DNA from 2 places in the Pseudarthrobacter sp. NKDBFgelt genome. Region 2 is predicted to be linked to the other one. Evidence: riboswitches for the same ligand, from Rfam matches in the RefSeq annotation. Region 2 holds a riboswitch; the other holds the start of a gene.

Region 1 (7,790 bases), on a different contig from region 2:
TGCCCGGCCTTTGCCAGGTTCGCCGACATGGACCCTCCCATGTTCCCCAAACCAATCCAACCGATTACTGCCATGGCATAAGCTCCTTTGCTGTGTCTCCGACCGGCGGCCGTAACGTCTGTGTCCACCATCACACCCCGCTATAGTGCAATCAAGGGAAAAAATCACAGATGGCATGTGCACTGATGCACATGCCTGGAAGGCAGGCATGACGCAGCTACCGAGTCCGGACGACCTGCTGATCCTGCTGACAGTGGCCCGGCTGGGGCGTTTCAACGCCGTCGCCGAAACGCTGGGCACAACGCACACCACCATTTCGCGCCGGATCCTGGCCCTCGACAGGCAGCTGGGCGGCCGCACCCTGGAGCGCAGCCCGCACGGGTGGGAACTCACGGAGCTTGGAGCTTCGGCCGTGGCCGCGGCGGAAAGGATCGAGGAAACGCTCGGCTCGCTGGCCGCTGCCACAAGCCAGGACCGGGACGCCCTGTCCGGCATGGTGCGCATCAGCACCTCCGACGGGTTCGGCGCCGAATTCGTGACGCCTGCGCTGGTCCGCCTGCAGCAGCGGCATCCACTGCTGAACGTGGAGATGTTGAGTGCCACGCGCAGGGTCAGCCAGAACCGCTCCGGCGTGGACCTTGAAGTGGTGGTGGGACGCACCGACGTGAGCAACGCCCAGGCCATCTTCCTGACCAACTACTTCCTCCGGCTTTACGCCAGCCCCGCCTACGCCGCGGAGCGCGGCCTGCCGGAGACGCCCGACGGCGTGAGGCAGCACGGCTTCGTCTCTTACGTTGAGTCCGCGCTCCAGGTTGCCGAGCTGGGGCACCGGTCCTCGCAGCTTCCAATGCCGAAGTCCAGCTTCCAGGCGACCAGCATCTTTGCCCAGGTGGAGGCGGTGCGCCGGGGCGCCGGAATCGGGCTGCTGCCGAACTTCATGGTGGCGCGCAACCCCGAGTTCGTTCCGGTGCTCCCCGAAGCGTTCCAGCGCCAGGTCCCCATCTGGGCAGTGGCCCGCCCGGAGTCGCTGCGGTCCGCCCGGGTGCAGGCCGTGATCGGTGCGCTTCAGCATGAGGTGGCGGAGCGCCAGGATCTGCTGGCCGCCTGAGCTGCTGACAGCTTCGGTGGAGGACGCCGGCGTCGTGGCCCCAAGGCCGGTTTCACGCCTGGAAGAGCCGCCTCACCACCTGCCCGGCGGCGAGCGCGTCGAGGCCTTCGTTGATCTCCGCCAGTGGCCTGGTGTCCGTGTGCAGCAGCTCAACGGGTAGCCGGCCCTCGCGCCAGTACCCCAGGTAGAGGGGAATGTCCCGGTCCGGAACGGCGTCGCCCATGTAGGAGCCCAGCAGCCGCTTGCCCGCGCCGGCAAACTGCAGCGCAGGCACTGTCAGCTCAGCGGTGGGGTGCGGCAGGCCGACGGAAACCACCGCGCCGCCCCTCGTCACATGCCCGAGACAGGACGCAATCACCGGGGCCGAGCCCACTGCCTCGATCGCGATGTCCACGCCGTCACCCGCGGCTTCCGAGATCAGGCGGGCGGCGTCCTCCGGGGTCCCCACCGCGGTTGCCCCACACTTCATGGCAAGTCCGTGCTTGGCCGTGTTCGGATCAATGGCAATGACGGCGGAGGCACCGGCGAGCGTGGCAGCCATAACGGCCGAAAGCCCCACTGCGCCGAGCCCGAAGACGGCGATGGACTGGCCTTCCCGGATGTCGGCCGTGTTGAGGACGGCGCCCATTCCGGTGAGCACGGCGCAACCGAACATCGCCGCGACTGTGTCGGGGACGTCGTCGTCGATCACCACCACTGATTCGCGGGCCACCACCGCGTAATCCGCGAAGGCGGAAACCCCCAGGTGGTGGTTGATCCGCTCCCCCGCAGGCGTGCGCAGCAGCGCCTCACCGTGCAGAAGGTCACCGGAGCCGTTGACCTCGGCGGCCCGGTGGCAGAGCGCGGGCCGCCCAGCCAGGCAGGCGCGGCAGGAACCGCAACTGGGGACGAAAACGAGGACCACGTGGTCCCCCACGGAAACGTCGGTGACGCCCTCACCCACCGACGCTACCCGTCCCACGGCCTCGTGACCCAGTGCCATGGGAAGCGGCCGGACGCGGGATCCGTCCACCACTGACAGGTCTGAGTGGCACAGGCTGGAGTAGGTGACGGTGACGCCCAGCTCGCCGGCGCGGGGTTCGGGGCGGCTGAGCTCCTGGACCACCAGGGGCTGCGCTTCGGCGTAACTGGTGCCAGGAGGAACTGTGGAATAGAGGACTGCTGCTCGCATGGTGTTCCTGACTTTATGTTTGTGGACAGGCAGCTGCCGTGGCCGTGGTGCTGTGCCGTGGGGAGTACTTCCTGGCGGCTATTTCTTGGCCGCGGCCAGGAGATCGGCGGTGCCCTGGGCGTCAGCGGCATCGACATCATGAAGTGAGATACCGCGGGTTTCCCTGAGGAAGAACACCGAGATCGCTGTCACGACGCAGGCGCCCAGGAGGTAGAACGCCACCGGAAGGGACGAGCCGAAGCTGGCCAGCAGCGAGCTGGCGATGATGGGCGCCAGCGAGCCGGCCACGATGGAGGTCACCTGGTAGCCGAGGGAAACGCCGGAATACCGCATGCGGGTGGGGAACATTTCCGCCATGATGGACGGCTGGCCAGCGTACATGAGGGCGTGGAACAGCAGGCCGATGGTGATGGCTGCCAGGATAATGAAATCGTTGGCGGTGTCCATCATCGGGAAGGCGAAGAAGCCCCACGTTCCTGCGAGGATTGCACCGGCCATGTACACCGGGCGGCGTCCCAGGGAATCGGACATCTTGCCCACCAGCGGTACTGCGCAGAAGTGGATGAAGTGTGCCACCAGCAGGAGGAGCAGGATGCGGGAGGTGTCCGTCTGCACCACCACCTTCAGGTAGGTGATGGAGAACGTGACTACAAGGTAGTACAGGATGTTCTCCGCAAAGCGCAGGCCCATGGCGGTGAACACGCCACGCGGGTACCGGCGGAAGACTTCGGCAACACCGTAGCCCTTGTTCTCGACGGTTACTTCCTTGCGGGCCTCGAGGAAGATCGGCGCGTCCTGGACCTTGGTGCGGATGTAGTAGCCGATGATGACGATCACTGCGGAGAGCCAGAAGGCGACGCGCCAGCCCCAGCTGAGGAAGGCTTCCGGGGAGAGGGTGGAGGACAGGGTGAACAGGACGGCGGTGGCGAGCAGGTTGCCCATGGGGACAGCGGACTGCGGCCAGCTTGACCAGAAGCCGCGGGACTTGTTCGGGCTGTGCTCGGCGACGAGGAGCACGGCTCCGCCCCATTCGCCGCCCACCGCGAAGCCCTGGACGAAGCGCAGGAACACCAGCAGCGCCGGGGCCCAGTAGCCGATCTGCGCAAAGGTCGGCAGGCAGCCCATGAGGAAGGTGGCAACACCCACCAGGATGATGCTCAGCTGCAGCAGCTGCTTGCGGCCAAACTTGTCGCCGAAGTGGCCGAAGACGATGCCGCCGATGGGGCGGGCAACGAAGCCGACCGCGTAGGTGACGAAGGCTGCGATGATGCCGTCCAGCTCGGTTCCGGAATTGGGGAAGAACAGCTTGCCGAACACCAGCGTGGCGGCGGAGGCGTAGAGGAAGAACTCGTACCACTCAACCACGGTGCCGGCCATGGAGGCCGTGACGACCTTCTTCAGGCCTGAGGACTTGACGTCGGTTTCCTCGGGCCGCCGCGCGGCGGACTTTTCCGTACTCATTGATGAACTCCTTCGGCGTCTTCTTCGACACCACTGGGACAGTCTGTGGCGGATACGTGTGATTTTGGCCACGAACCGCCGGGTCCCAACGAGTATGGTCCGCCTGAACACCAAGCTCAACGGCGAATCATGCAGAGGCTATCTGCATAAATGCACATTTGCCTGCCTGTGAGGGGAAGTTTTATGCCGAGAGGTGCGCCCGGAGCTGGTGGCCCAGCTGGCCTATTTCGGTCAGGAAGCCGTCATGGCCTATCGGCGCCTCAATGACGTGGACGTCCACTTCTCCCGGCAGGGCCGCGGCAAGTTCCCGGGACTGGGCCGGGAAATAGAGCCGGTCAGAATCCACGGCTGCCACGAAGAAGCGCGCACGCGACCGCGCCAGGGTCTCGGGAAGCGGCCCCCGGCCCCGGCAGATGTCATGGCTCATCAGGGCCTCGGTGATGGCGATGTAGCTGTTGGCATCAAACCGCCGGACCAGCTTGTTCCCCTGGTGGTCCAGGTAGCTTTCCACCTGGTAGCGTCCGCGGGCGGCCAGGACGCCACCCTGCAGGGGTGACTCCGGAGCCTGGGGTTCGCGGCCGAACCTGCCTTCCAGTTCCGCCGCGGAGCGGTAGGTGATGTGCGCGATCCGCCGGGCCAGGGCCAGGCCGTCCTCGGGGAACGGGCCGCCGTAGTAGTCGCCGCCATTGAAATTGGCATCCTGGCGGATCGCCAGGGTCTGCGCCTGTGCGAACGCAATCTGCTCGGCCGTGCTGGCGGCGCCGATGGAGATCACTCCGCAGCGCTGCACCCGCTCCGGGAAGGAGATGGCCCACTCAAGTGCGCGGGCTCCGCCCATGGAACCGCCCAGCACCGCAAACCAGCTCCGGATCCCCAGCTGGTCAGCCAGCCGGGCCTCCGCCACAGTGCTGTCCCGCAGCGTGACCAGGGGAAACCGGGATCCCCAGGGGGCCCCGTCCGGTGCCGGCGACGACGGCCCGGTGGACCCGTAGCAGCCGCCCACAATGTTGATGGACACTACAAAGAACCGGTCCGTGTCCACGGGCGCACCCGGCCCGGCCAGCTGCTCCCACCAGCCCGGTTCGTCGGTATCGCCGCGGGTCACGTGGGTGCTGCCGGTCAGGGCATGTTCGATCAGGACGGCATTGCTGGCGTCCGCGTTAAGGGTGCCCCAGGTTTCGTAGGCCAGGGTGACCTCGGGCAGGTAGCCGCCGGCTTCAAGGTCCAGTCCCCCAATGGAGGCATAGCGGACGATTCCGTGTTCGGGGACGGTGGTACGGGTGACGGTAACCGTCATGGCAAGACCTCTTCTACGCGCTTGCCCGCCGTCGAATGACCGGCAGGCCAGGTCTTCACCCGGGGCACCCCACCGCGGAAGGAGGGTTGCCGGCCAGCAAGCCGGGGCTGTCACTGGCACTCATGACCTGGTTCGAGTGTACGAAACAGCCCCCGCCTGCCGCCAAGAGTGTGACTGGTTGTGACTTCCCCGGCCTGCCGCCGTGGTGGGTTCTTCGGGTGCCTGGCTAGGCTCCGGTGGCATCCTTCGCTGCCCGGAATCCGGCTTCCAGGTCCGCCAGGATGTCATCGATGTGTTCGATTCCCACCGACAGCCGGACCAGGCCGGGGGTTACGCCGGCAACAGCCTGCTGCTCCGGGGAAAGCTGACTGTGGGTGGTCGACGCCGGGTGGATGACAAGGGAGCGGACGTCACCGATGTTCGCCACATGGGAGTGCAGCTCCAGCGCGTCCACGAAGCGCTTGCCGGCCTCGGCTCCGCCGGCCAGGTTGAAGGACACAATGGCGCCCGTGCCCTTGGGGCCATACTTGCGGCCCCGCTCGTACCACGGGCTGGAGGGCAACCCCGCATAGGCGACGGATTCGACGTCGTCCCTTCCCTCCAGCCAGCGCGCCACTTCCGTGGCGTTGGCAACGTGCCGTTCCACGCGCAGGCTCAGCGTTTCCAGGCCCTGTGCGATCAGGAATGCGTTGAACGGGGAGACGGCGGAGCCCAGGTCCCGGAGCAACTGGACGCGGGCCTTGAGGATGTAGGACAGGTTGGCGCCAAGGGCACCGTCCTTGCCCAGGTCCCTGGCGTACACCAGCCCGTTGTAGGTGGGGTCCGGGGTGTTGAAGCCCGGGAACTTCGCCGGGTCCTTGCCGAAGTCGAAGTTTCCTGAGTCCACGATCACGCCGGCAATCGCGGAGCCGTGGCCGCCCAGGTACTTGGTTGCCGAATGGACAACGATGTCCGCTCCCCATTCCAGCGGGCGGATCAGGTACGGGGTGGACAGGGTGTTGTCCACGATCAGGGGCACACCGGCCTCGTGTGCCACCTGGGAGATGCCTTCGATGTCCAGGACGTCCTGCCGGGGGTTGGAAACCACCTCGCCGAAGAACAGCTTGGTGTTGGGCTGCACTGCAGTGCGCCACTGCTCCAGGTTGTCCGGGTCCGCCACGAAGGTCACCGAAATGCCGAACTTCTTCAGGGTGTGGGCAAAGAGGTTGTATGTTCCGCCGTAAAGGCTGGGGCTGGCAACAATATGGTCGCCGGCCTCCGCAATGTTCAGGATGGCGAAGGTCTCGGCGGCCTGGCCCGAACTCAGCAGCAGTGCCCCCAGCCCGCCTTCAAGGCTGGCGATCCGCTGTTCCACGGCCTCCTGGGTGGGGTTGCCGATGCGGGTATAGATGGGTGCCAGTTCAGCAAGGGCGAACCGGTTGGCGGCGCTCTCGGCGCTGGGAAAAACGAAGGACGTGGTCTGGTAGATAGGAAGTGCCCGGGCGCCTGTGGCACTGTCCGGCTCCTGTCCTGCATGGATCTGGCGGGTTTCGAATGACCATCCGTTGGACAACTAAGGCTCCTTTGACTGGGCCCGGCATGCACGAAGCACCGCGGGCCGCGCTTGCCATCCGGCCATTTACCGGACAGCCAGGTCCTCACCCGGGGCACCCCACCGCGGAAGGAGGGTTGCCGGCCAGCAAGCCGGGGCTTGGCGCTGGCACTCATAACCTGAGCCCAGTGTAGGAACACCTGCACAAAGCGGCACAGCATTGTGACGAACATGGTCCCGCGCATGACCCCTGCGGGAGTCCGCGCAATCACTTTCCGCAGGGGAAATCCCAGTAAGGCTACCCTTAGCTGAGAGCCCGATCACAAAGTGCCAAGATGTTGCCATGCGCATGGATCACGTCTCTTACGCCTGTGAACACGATGGCCTGGCTGCCACCACCGAACGTATTTCCTCTGCCCTCGGCGTTGAGGCAGTGAAGGGTGGAGTACACCCTCGGTTCGGAACCCGGAATATGATCATCCCGCTCGCGGGGCACAAGTACCTTGAGGTCGTTGAGGTCCTGGACCACCCGGCTTCGGACAAGGCCCCCTTCGGCCAGGCAGTGCGTGCACGGTCTGCAGCCGGCGGCGGCTGGATGGGCTGGTGCGTCGAGGTAGATGACCTGGCCCCCTTTGAGGAACGCCTGGGCCGCTCCTCAGTCAACGGCAACCGTAAGTTCCCTGACGGCCGCGAACTGGTTTGGAAACAGATCGGCATCCTCGGCCTGATCGCGGACCCCCAGGTCCCGTACATGCTCAAGTGGGAGGGCGATCCTTCCCTGCACCCCTCCAACGCTTATGAGAGCAACGTCAAGATGAGTTGCCTCACCATAGCCGGCTCTGCCGCCCGGGTAACCGAGTGGCTGGGTGAACCCGTGGAGAAGCCGCTGGAAGATGTAGCCGTGGAATGGGTGGCACCGCACGGAACCCCCGGGATCCTTTCGGTGACTTTCGAGACCGCCAACGGGGCAGTCATTATCTGATGCCCCCTCCCGGCATGGGTTCGCCCCCGCCGGGTATCAACCCGGGCCGGTACTTGAGACTGCCCGCGTAAGCTTCGGCCGCCATCAGCAGGTGACAACGGCGTCACCCGCCGATGGCGGCCGAATTCGTCTCCCAGCAGTTCCAGTTTGCCGTGTTTCCCGCATGCCCGGCCTCTTCCGGCGTCAATGTCAGACCCCCTTGCCATGATGGGTTTATGGGCAGCGAAGCGGTGGCGAAGG
Region 2 (7,790 bases):
GCCGCGCTGCGGAACGGCGAAAGCGTGTTCGACGGCGACCCCCATGCCCGCAAACGGCCGATGGGAACCATCATCGAGGCGCTCACTGCGCTGGGAGTGGCCGTTTCCGCAGAGGGGGGCGGGACGCCGTCGTCACTGCCGTTCGTTGTGGAAGGCACAGGTGAGGTCCGCGGCGGCCACCTAGTCATCGATGCCAGCGCGTCGTCCCAGTTCGTTTCGGCGCTGCTCCTGGTGGGCGCAAGGTTCACCGAGGGCCTGCACCTCGAACACGTGGGCAAGCCGGTGCCGAGCCTCGACCACATCAACATGACCGTGGCAGTCCTTCGCGGCGCCGGGGTTGCCGTTGATGACTCGGTGCCCAACCACTGGGTGGTCAGCCCCGGCCCCATCCGCGCCTTCGACCAGCGGATCGAGCAGGACCTGTCCAACGCCGGTCCCTTCCTCGCCGCCGCGCTGGCCTCCCGCGGAACCGTGCGGATCCCCGGCTGGCCGGACGAAACGCAGCAGGTCGGTGACCTCTGGCGCAGCATCCTCGCCACGATGGGCGCCGAGGTAACACTGGACGACGGCGTCCTCACGGTCACCGGGGGCCCCCGCATCAAGGGCGGAGACTTCGCCGACACCAGCGAACTCGCGCCCACCGTGGCCGCCCTGTGTGCATTGGCTGCCGGCCCCTCCCGGCTGACCGGCATCGCGCACCTGCGGGGCCACGAGACGGACCGCCTCGCCGCCCTGGTCACGGAGATCAACCGACTTGGCGGCGACGCTGAGGAAACCAGCGACGGCCTGGTGATCCGTCCCGCACAGCTGCATGCCGGCGTCGTGCACAGCTATGCCGACCACCGCATGGCCACCGCGGGAGCCATACTCGGCCTCGCCGTGGAGGGCGTCCAGGTGGAGGACATCGGCACCACCGCCAAGACCATGCCGGATTTCCCCCGGCTGTGGGCAGACATGCTGGCGCAGAATGGCCCCGCCGCAGCGGCGTCGGAAGGTTCCAGCGGTGGCGCGTAGCACTGATTCCTGGGATGAATCGGACGTCCGGATCCGGCCCAGCAAGAAGGGCTCCCGGCCCCGCACCAAGGACAGGCCAAGCCATGATGACGCCGTCACGGGACGCATCATCACCGTTGACCGGGGCCGGTACACCGCAGTGGTGGGAGAAGACTCCGGCAAGGAGCGGGTAGTCATTGCCGCCCGGGCCAGGGAACTCCGCCGGAACCCGGTGGTCGCAGGAGATTTTGTCTCTCTGGTCGGCGACGTCTCCGGGGAGCCGGACACCCTGGCACGGCTGGTGAAGATCCAGGACCGCAAGACCCTGCTGCGGCGCAGCGCGGACGACACGGACCCTGTGGAACGGGCAGTGGTGGCCAATGCCGACCAGCTGGTGATCGTGGTGGCAGCAGCGAACCCCGAGCCGCGGACCGGCTTCATCGACCGAGCCCTTGTGGCCGCCTACGACGCCGGCATCGAACCGATCCTGCTGGTCACCAAGGCGGACGTCAAAGATCCGGCGGAATTGCTGTCCACCTACACCCACCTGGACTTTCCCGTGATCATCAGCCGGACGGCCGATTCCGCGGCCTCGGGCATTGACGCCCGTTCCGACGACGGCCTGTCCGCCCGGCTGGACAGCTCGGCCGTCGCCGAGATGCGGGGCTACCTGGACGGCAAGGTCACCGTGATGCTGGGACACTCAGGCGTTGGAAAGTCAACGATGGTCAATGCGCTGACCGGGGCGGAACGGGCCACCGGCGGAGTGAACGCCGTGACGGGCCGCGGCCGGCACACGTCGTCGTCGGCCCTTGCGCTGAAGCTGGCGGATGCGCCATCCGGAAGCTGGATCATCGACACCCCCGGCATCCGCTCGTTCGGCCTGGCGCACGTGGACCCGGACCGCATCCTCCGCTCGTTCCCGGACCTCTCCCCCGGCATCGACGACTGCGAGCGAGGGTGCAAGCACACCGCCACTGCGGTGAACTGCGGACTGGACGCATGGGTGGGCGCGGGGCACGCCGGCCCCACCGGAGCAGCAAGGCTTGGCTCCCTTCGGCGCCTCCTCGGCACGGACCCGCGGCTGGAAGCCCAGGAGGCAAAGGAACTGGGAAGCGTCACCTGACGGGCCCGCTTCCCGGCAGAACGGCGCGCAGACGGTAGTTTGGAACCATGATCCAACCCGCTTCGAGCTACAACGATGACCTGCGCCTGGCCCACGTCCTGGCCGATTCCGTGGATGACCAGACCATGAGCCGCTTCAAGGCCCAGGACCTCCACATTGAGACCAAGCCGGACCTGACGCCCGTCACCGATGCGGACAAGGCAGCCGAGGAGGCCATCCGCGGCCAGCTCTCCCGGTCCCGTCCACGCGATGCCGTACTCGGCGAGGAGTTCGGCAGCACAGGCCACGGGTCGCGGCGGTGGATTATCGACCCCATTGACGGCACCAAGAACTTCGTCCGGGGCGTTCCTGTCTGGGCCACCCTGATCGCTCTGGTGGATGAGGGCGAGCCGGTGGTGGGCGTGGTCAGCGCTCCCGCCCTGGGCAAGCGCTGGTGGGCCGCCAAGGGCATGGGAGCCTACATGGGGCGTTCCCTTGCCGCGGCCACCCGCCTCCGGGTGTCCAATGTGTCCAGCCTGTCCGATGCTTCCCTTTCCTATTCGAGCCTGGGCGGCTGGAAGGAACGCGGAAACCTTAATGAATTCCTGGGCCTTACCGAGGACGTGTGGCGGACCCGGGCGTTTGGTGACTTCTGGTCCTACTGCATGGTGGCCGAAGGTTCGGTGGACATCGCCTGCGAGCCCGAACTGAACCTCTACGACATGGCCGCACTGGTGCCCATCGTGGTGGAGGCGGGTGGCCGCTTCACCTCGCTGGAGGGCGAGGACGGTCCGTTCGGCGGGAACGCCCTGGCCACCAATTCCATCCTGCACTCCGAGGTGCTGCGCCGGCTTAACCCGAACCTGGACGACCTCCTCTAGTCCCGGCAGCACGAATAATCGACGGCGGGCGCCCCCGAAAGGAGGCGTCCGCCGTCGTGTTCTTCGGTTCAGGTGCCTCTTTTCAACCGTACGTAACAAAGCCCTTAACATTTCCGCGGGCTTTTAACCTTCGCTGCCCATGTCTTACGCTCTTAACCAGGTCACGAGTGCCAGCGCAAAACCCCGGTTTGCTGGCCGGCAACCCTCCATTCGCGGTGGGGTGCCCCGGGTGACGACCAGGCCGGTCCGGAACGGATGCGGCAAGCGCGGATTCCTGCATGGAGTCCTGTTGTGAAGTGAGGTCTCTGTGACAACTGCCACCGTCTCCCCCGAAGCCGCCTCCCCCCAAGCCGCTGTCCAGCATCAGGCAGCCGCCCTGCCGGGTTCACCGGAGCTCTTTAACCAGCGCCGCACCGCCGCCGGCCGTCCGCTCGCCGCGGTCAGCGGCGCCGAAATCCAGGCCCCGCTGATCCACGGCGGCCACGTCCGGTACGCCAACCTGGACTATGGCGCATCGGCCCCCGCCCTCTCGGTGGTGTCGGCCTACCTCAACGAGATCCTGCCCTTCTACGCCAGCGTCCACCGCGGTGCCGGCTACGCGTCCCAGATCAGCACCTCGGTCTATGAGAACGCCCGCGCCATCGTCCGCGACTTCGTGGGCGGCCGCCCGGACGATTCGGTGATCTTCACCCGGAACACCACTGACTCCCTCAACCTGCTGGCGGGATGCCTGCCTGTCACCGACGGACGGCCCGACGGCGACGTCCTTTACCTCGACATTGAGCACCACGCCAACCTCCTGCCGTGGCAGGGTGTCCCCCACCGCAGCATCGTGGCAGCGGACACCATTGCGGAAACGATTGACACCGTCCGTGCGGAACTGCAGCAGGGCGGCGTCAGCCTGCTCGCCGTGACCGGAGCTTCCAACGTCACGGGCGAAATCCTTCCCATCCGTGCCCTTGCCGCGCTGGCGCACGAGCACGGGGCAAGGATCGCGGTGGACGCGGCCCAACTGGCCCCACACCGGCGGATCGACATCACCGCGGACAACGTCGACTACGTAGCCTTCTCGGGCCACAAGCTCTACGCACCTTTTGGTGCCGGCGTGCTGGTGGGCCGGCCGGACTGGCTCGACGCCGGAACACCGCACCTTGCCGGCGGCGGCGCCGTCAAGGAAGCCAGGCTCGACGGCGTCAGCTGGGCAACCGGCCCGGCCCGCCACGAGGGCGGATCACCGAACGTGCTGGGTGCGGCGACCCTGGCCCGCGCCACGCAGGTCATCGCGGAACTGGACCAGGACCGCTGGCATGCCCACGAATCAGCCATCCGCTCCTTCCTGGTGGAAGGCCTACAGGAGATCGACGGCGTCACCGTCCACCAGATCTTCAAGGACACGAACCCGGACACCGACACCATCGGCGTGGTCAACTTTTCCGTGGAAGGCTACGACGCCGGCCTGGTGGCCGCCTACCTGTCGGCAGAACATGGAGTGGGCCTGCGCGACGGCCGCTTCTGCGCGCACCCGCTGCTGAAGCGGCTGGGCCTTCCTTCCGGTTCCCTTCGGGCCAGCTTCGGCGTCGGTTCAAGGCTGGAGGATGCCGAGCGTCTGCTGACCGGCATCCGGGACCTGCGGACCAAGGGCCTTGGCTGGGACTATGTGGTGGACGCGGGCCGCTGGGTTCCGGCCCATGACAACCGCACGTACCCCCACTGGGCGCCCAACACACCGGGAACGGCCGGAGCCGCGCCCTGCATCGACGACTGACCCGGGGCTGGCCTGCCGGCTGGTGCCCTGCCGCTGCGGCTGATGCGGTAAATTCGGAGGACACCAAAAAACCGGATGAAGGAGGCCGCGCGTGGCACGGGGTGGCCCACGGCTGGATCACGGCCGGCGCCGGGAGCTCGGCCAGAGCTTCCAGGACGGCGGCAGGCACTACCAGCAGGTGCGGCCCGGCTACCCTGGCGAATCAGCGCGCTGGCTGGTGCCTCCAGGGGCACGCAATGCGCTCGACGTGGGCGCCGGTACCGGGAAATTCACCGAACTGCTGCTCGACCTCGGTCTGTCCGTCACGGCCGTGGACCCGTCAGCGGACATGCTCGGGCAGTTGGCTGAGCACTGCCCCGCCGCCACGGCTGTCCTTGGCACCGCAGAGGCGACCGGCCTGCCTGACGCGGCTTTCGACGTCGTCACCGTAGCGCAGGCGTGGCACTGGTGCGATGCCCTGAGGGCCAGCACCGAACTGGCCCGCGTCCTCCGCCCCCACGGAACGCTGGGACTGGTCTGGAACCAGCTGGACACGTCCGTCCCCTGGGTTCACCGGCTCTCCAGGATCATGCATGCCGGGGATGTCTACAAACCCGGCCACCGCCCGCTCATAGGACCCGAGTTCGAGGCGCTGGAGGACCACCTCACGCGCTGGCAGGACTCCGTGACAACCGCAGACCTCATGGAGCTGACAAAATCCCGGAGCTACTACCTGCGCGCCGGCGAGGCCACCCGGGCGAAAGTGCTGGCCAACCTGGACTGGTACCTTCACGACCACTTGGGCCACGGGCCGGACGAAGAATTGAAACTGCCGTACCTGACGCTCGCATGGCGGGCGGTCCGGGCATGAGCGCCCTCCAGTCCACGTGCGGCCAAGGGCAGCCGGTAGGCTGGATCCTGTGAAGACCAGTGCTCCCTCCTCCTCCATAGAGGACTACGTCAAGGTCATCTATTCCTTCACTGAGTGGCAGGACAAACCCATCACCTCCTCCCAGCTGGCACAGCGCCTGGGGGTGGCCAATTCCTCCGTTTCGGAGATGGTCCGGAAGCTGAAGGACCAGGGCCTGGTGGACCACAAGCCGTACAGTGCCATCAGGCTCACGGCGTCCGGCCTGCAGCTTGCCCTCGCCATGGTGCGGCGCCACCGCCTCATAGAGACCTACCTTGTTCAGCAGCTTGGGTACAGCTGGGACGAGGTCCACGACGAAGCCGAGCTTCTGGAGCACGCCGTCTCGGACACGTTCATAGAACGCGTTGCGGCGAAACTGGGCAACCCGCAGCGGGATCCGCACGGCGATCCGATCCCCACGGCGGACGGCCAGGTCTTTATGCCCCGAGCGCACCTCATGGGAGAGCTGGACCAGGGCCACACGGGCCGCATCACCCGGATCAGCGATGACAACCCGGACCTGCTCCGCTACCTTGCGGCCGAAGAGATAGACCTCGACGCCGAAGTGGAGGTGGTGGGCCGCAGGCCGTTCGGAGGCGCCCTGGTGGTGCGTGTCCGGGACTCAGGCCGTACGCGCGACTACGACCTGGCCGATGAGATCACGTCGGCGCTGTGGGTCCACAGCGACCGCCCCCACCCAGGCTGCCTTCTCGCGGACGCCGGATTTCCCCCCAGCTCGCCCGGGGCATGAGCGGGCCGAAGACATCGTGGGCACCCAGGGCAGGCGCCTGGCTGGCCGTTGCCGCAGGGGGCCTGGCGGGGACAGAACTCCGGTACGTCCTGGGGCTGGCCTTTCCGGAAGTCTCCGGATCCATTCCCTGGACCACCCTTAGCGTCAACGTGGCGGGCAGCTTTGTCCTGGCCGCCCTGACCACCATCTGGATGGCCCGCCCGCGCACCCCCTTCTGGTTGCGGGCAGGGCTGGGGCCAGGTCTCTTGGGCTCCTTCACCACGTTCTCAGCCGTGGTCTTTTCCCTGGACCAGCTGGTGCGGGCGGGTCAGCACGGAATGTGGACTGCATATCTGGCGCTTTCGGTGGTGCTGGGGCTGGCTGCGGCGGGCCTTGGGTGGCGGACTGGAAAGCTTGTTGGCCGACCGTCCGGGAGCGGTCAATGATAGCCGCGGTCCTGGTGGGATTTTTCGGGGTGGCAGGCGCCCTCCTCCGCTTCGGCATTGACAGCTGGTTCGCCCATCACAGCTCCCGGCAGACTGTGCGTGCCGGCGGCCATGGGGCCCGGACCTCCGTGAGGCTGCACTGGCCCTGGGCCACACTGCTGGTGAACGTGGCGGGGTGCTTCATAATCGGCGCTGCGCACGGTCTAAGTGCGGGACTGGGGCTGGGCGCGGAGTGGCAGGCGGGGCTGGCGACAGGCTTAGCCGGCGGGCTCACCACCTTCAGCTCCTGGACCACGGCCACGGTGCGGCTGCTGAGCGAGGAACGCCTCGGGTCGGCTGCGGTGAACGTTGCCGCCAACCTGGTCCTGGGCCTGGCTGCGGCGGCGGCGGGGATCGCCCTGGTATCTACGGTGTAGGAAGCGCGGCCCCGGGGGCCCTGATTTGGGGGGCTCCCGTATCGTGGATGGTGATGATTAGCAGACGCGACGCGGCCATTGCCCTTGATGTACCCATGGAGATGGCACAGCGCCACGGCCTTCCAAAATGGCTGACCGAGGCCCAGCTGGGCGAGATCCTGGACAACCCTCCGCCCTGGCTGGTCCAGTCCCGTGCCAACCGCACGGGCAAGCGCCCGGTCTGGGTCCACCTCGAATGCGCGGTCTGCGGCTACGAGGAGGCGGCCCGCCCCAAGAAGTGGTGGCCGGACTTTACCTACGTGATCTGCGGCCACCACCGCCCGGACGAGGTGCCTGCGGTCCGCCCGGGGTTCGTCCGCAGCGAGTTCGACGGCGTGGGGACACGTTTTGTGGGCATCGCAGACGTGCCTGTCCCGGACTGATTTCCCGCACTGCCAGGCCATTACATTCGGGGCCGAAAGGGCGTAGCTTACGAGGAGGGACGCAGCCCGTCCCCTGCTATAAGGAGCACGCACCATGCCGGACAAAACACCCCACCAGAACCTGGCAAAGAAGCCGGTCAAGA

What was found. Region 2 has a riboswitch for S-adenosylmethionine ahead of ACKAE7_RS08695 (aminotransferase class V-fold PLP-dependent enzyme). Riboswitches for the same ligand answer to the same signal wherever they lie in the genome.
Region 1: another riboswitch for S-adenosylmethionine. It lies ahead of ACKAE7_RS16045 (homoserine O-acetyltransferase); the one in region 2 lies ahead of ACKAE7_RS08695 (aminotransferase class V-fold PLP-dependent enzyme).

Annotation. Positions count from the first base shown of each region.
Region 1 covers NZ_JBJURL010000067.1:311-8,100, reverse strand. Annotated here, with positions in the region: gene mmsB (3-hydroxyisobutyrate dehydrogenase) at 1-74, opposite strand, end outside; gene ACKAE7_RS16060 (LysR family transcriptional regulator) at 209-1,108, shown strand; gene ACKAE7_RS16055 (alcohol dehydrogenase catalytic domain-containing protein) at 1,161-2,279, opposite strand; gene ACKAE7_RS16050 (MFS transporter) at 2,358-3,740, opposite strand; gene ACKAE7_RS16045 (homoserine O-acetyltransferase) at 3,922-5,037, opposite strand; SAM riboswitch class IV at 5,050-5,165, opposite strand; gene ACKAE7_RS16040 (bifunctional o-acetylhomoserine/o-acetylserine sulfhydrylase) at 5,264-6,589, opposite strand; SAM riboswitch class IV at 6,632-6,748, opposite strand; gene ACKAE7_RS16035 (VOC family protein) at 6,912-7,550, shown strand; partial or broken gene ACKAE7_RS16030 (endonuclease) at 7,766-7,790, shown strand, end outside.
Region 2 covers NZ_JBJURL010000024.1:35,182-42,971, forward strand. Annotated here, with positions in the region: gene aroA (3-phosphoshikimate 1-carboxyvinyltransferase) at 1-1,014, shown strand, start outside; gene ACKAE7_RS08685 (ribosome small subunit-dependent GTPase A) at 1,004-2,119, shown strand; gene hisN (histidinol-phosphatase) at 2,167-2,979, shown strand; SAM riboswitch class IV at 3,139-3,252, shown strand; gene ACKAE7_RS08695 (aminotransferase class V-fold PLP-dependent enzyme) at 3,287-4,744, shown strand; gene ACKAE7_RS08700 (methyltransferase domain-containing protein) at 4,836-5,594, shown strand; gene ACKAE7_RS08705 (metal-dependent transcriptional regulator) at 5,644-6,384, shown strand; gene ACKAE7_RS08710 (fluoride efflux transporter FluC) at 6,381-6,809, shown strand; gene ACKAE7_RS08715 (CrcB family protein) at 6,806-7,225, shown strand; gene ACKAE7_RS08720 (hypothetical protein) at 7,279-7,647, shown strand; gene ACKAE7_RS08725 (hypothetical protein) at 7,742-7,790, shown strand, end outside.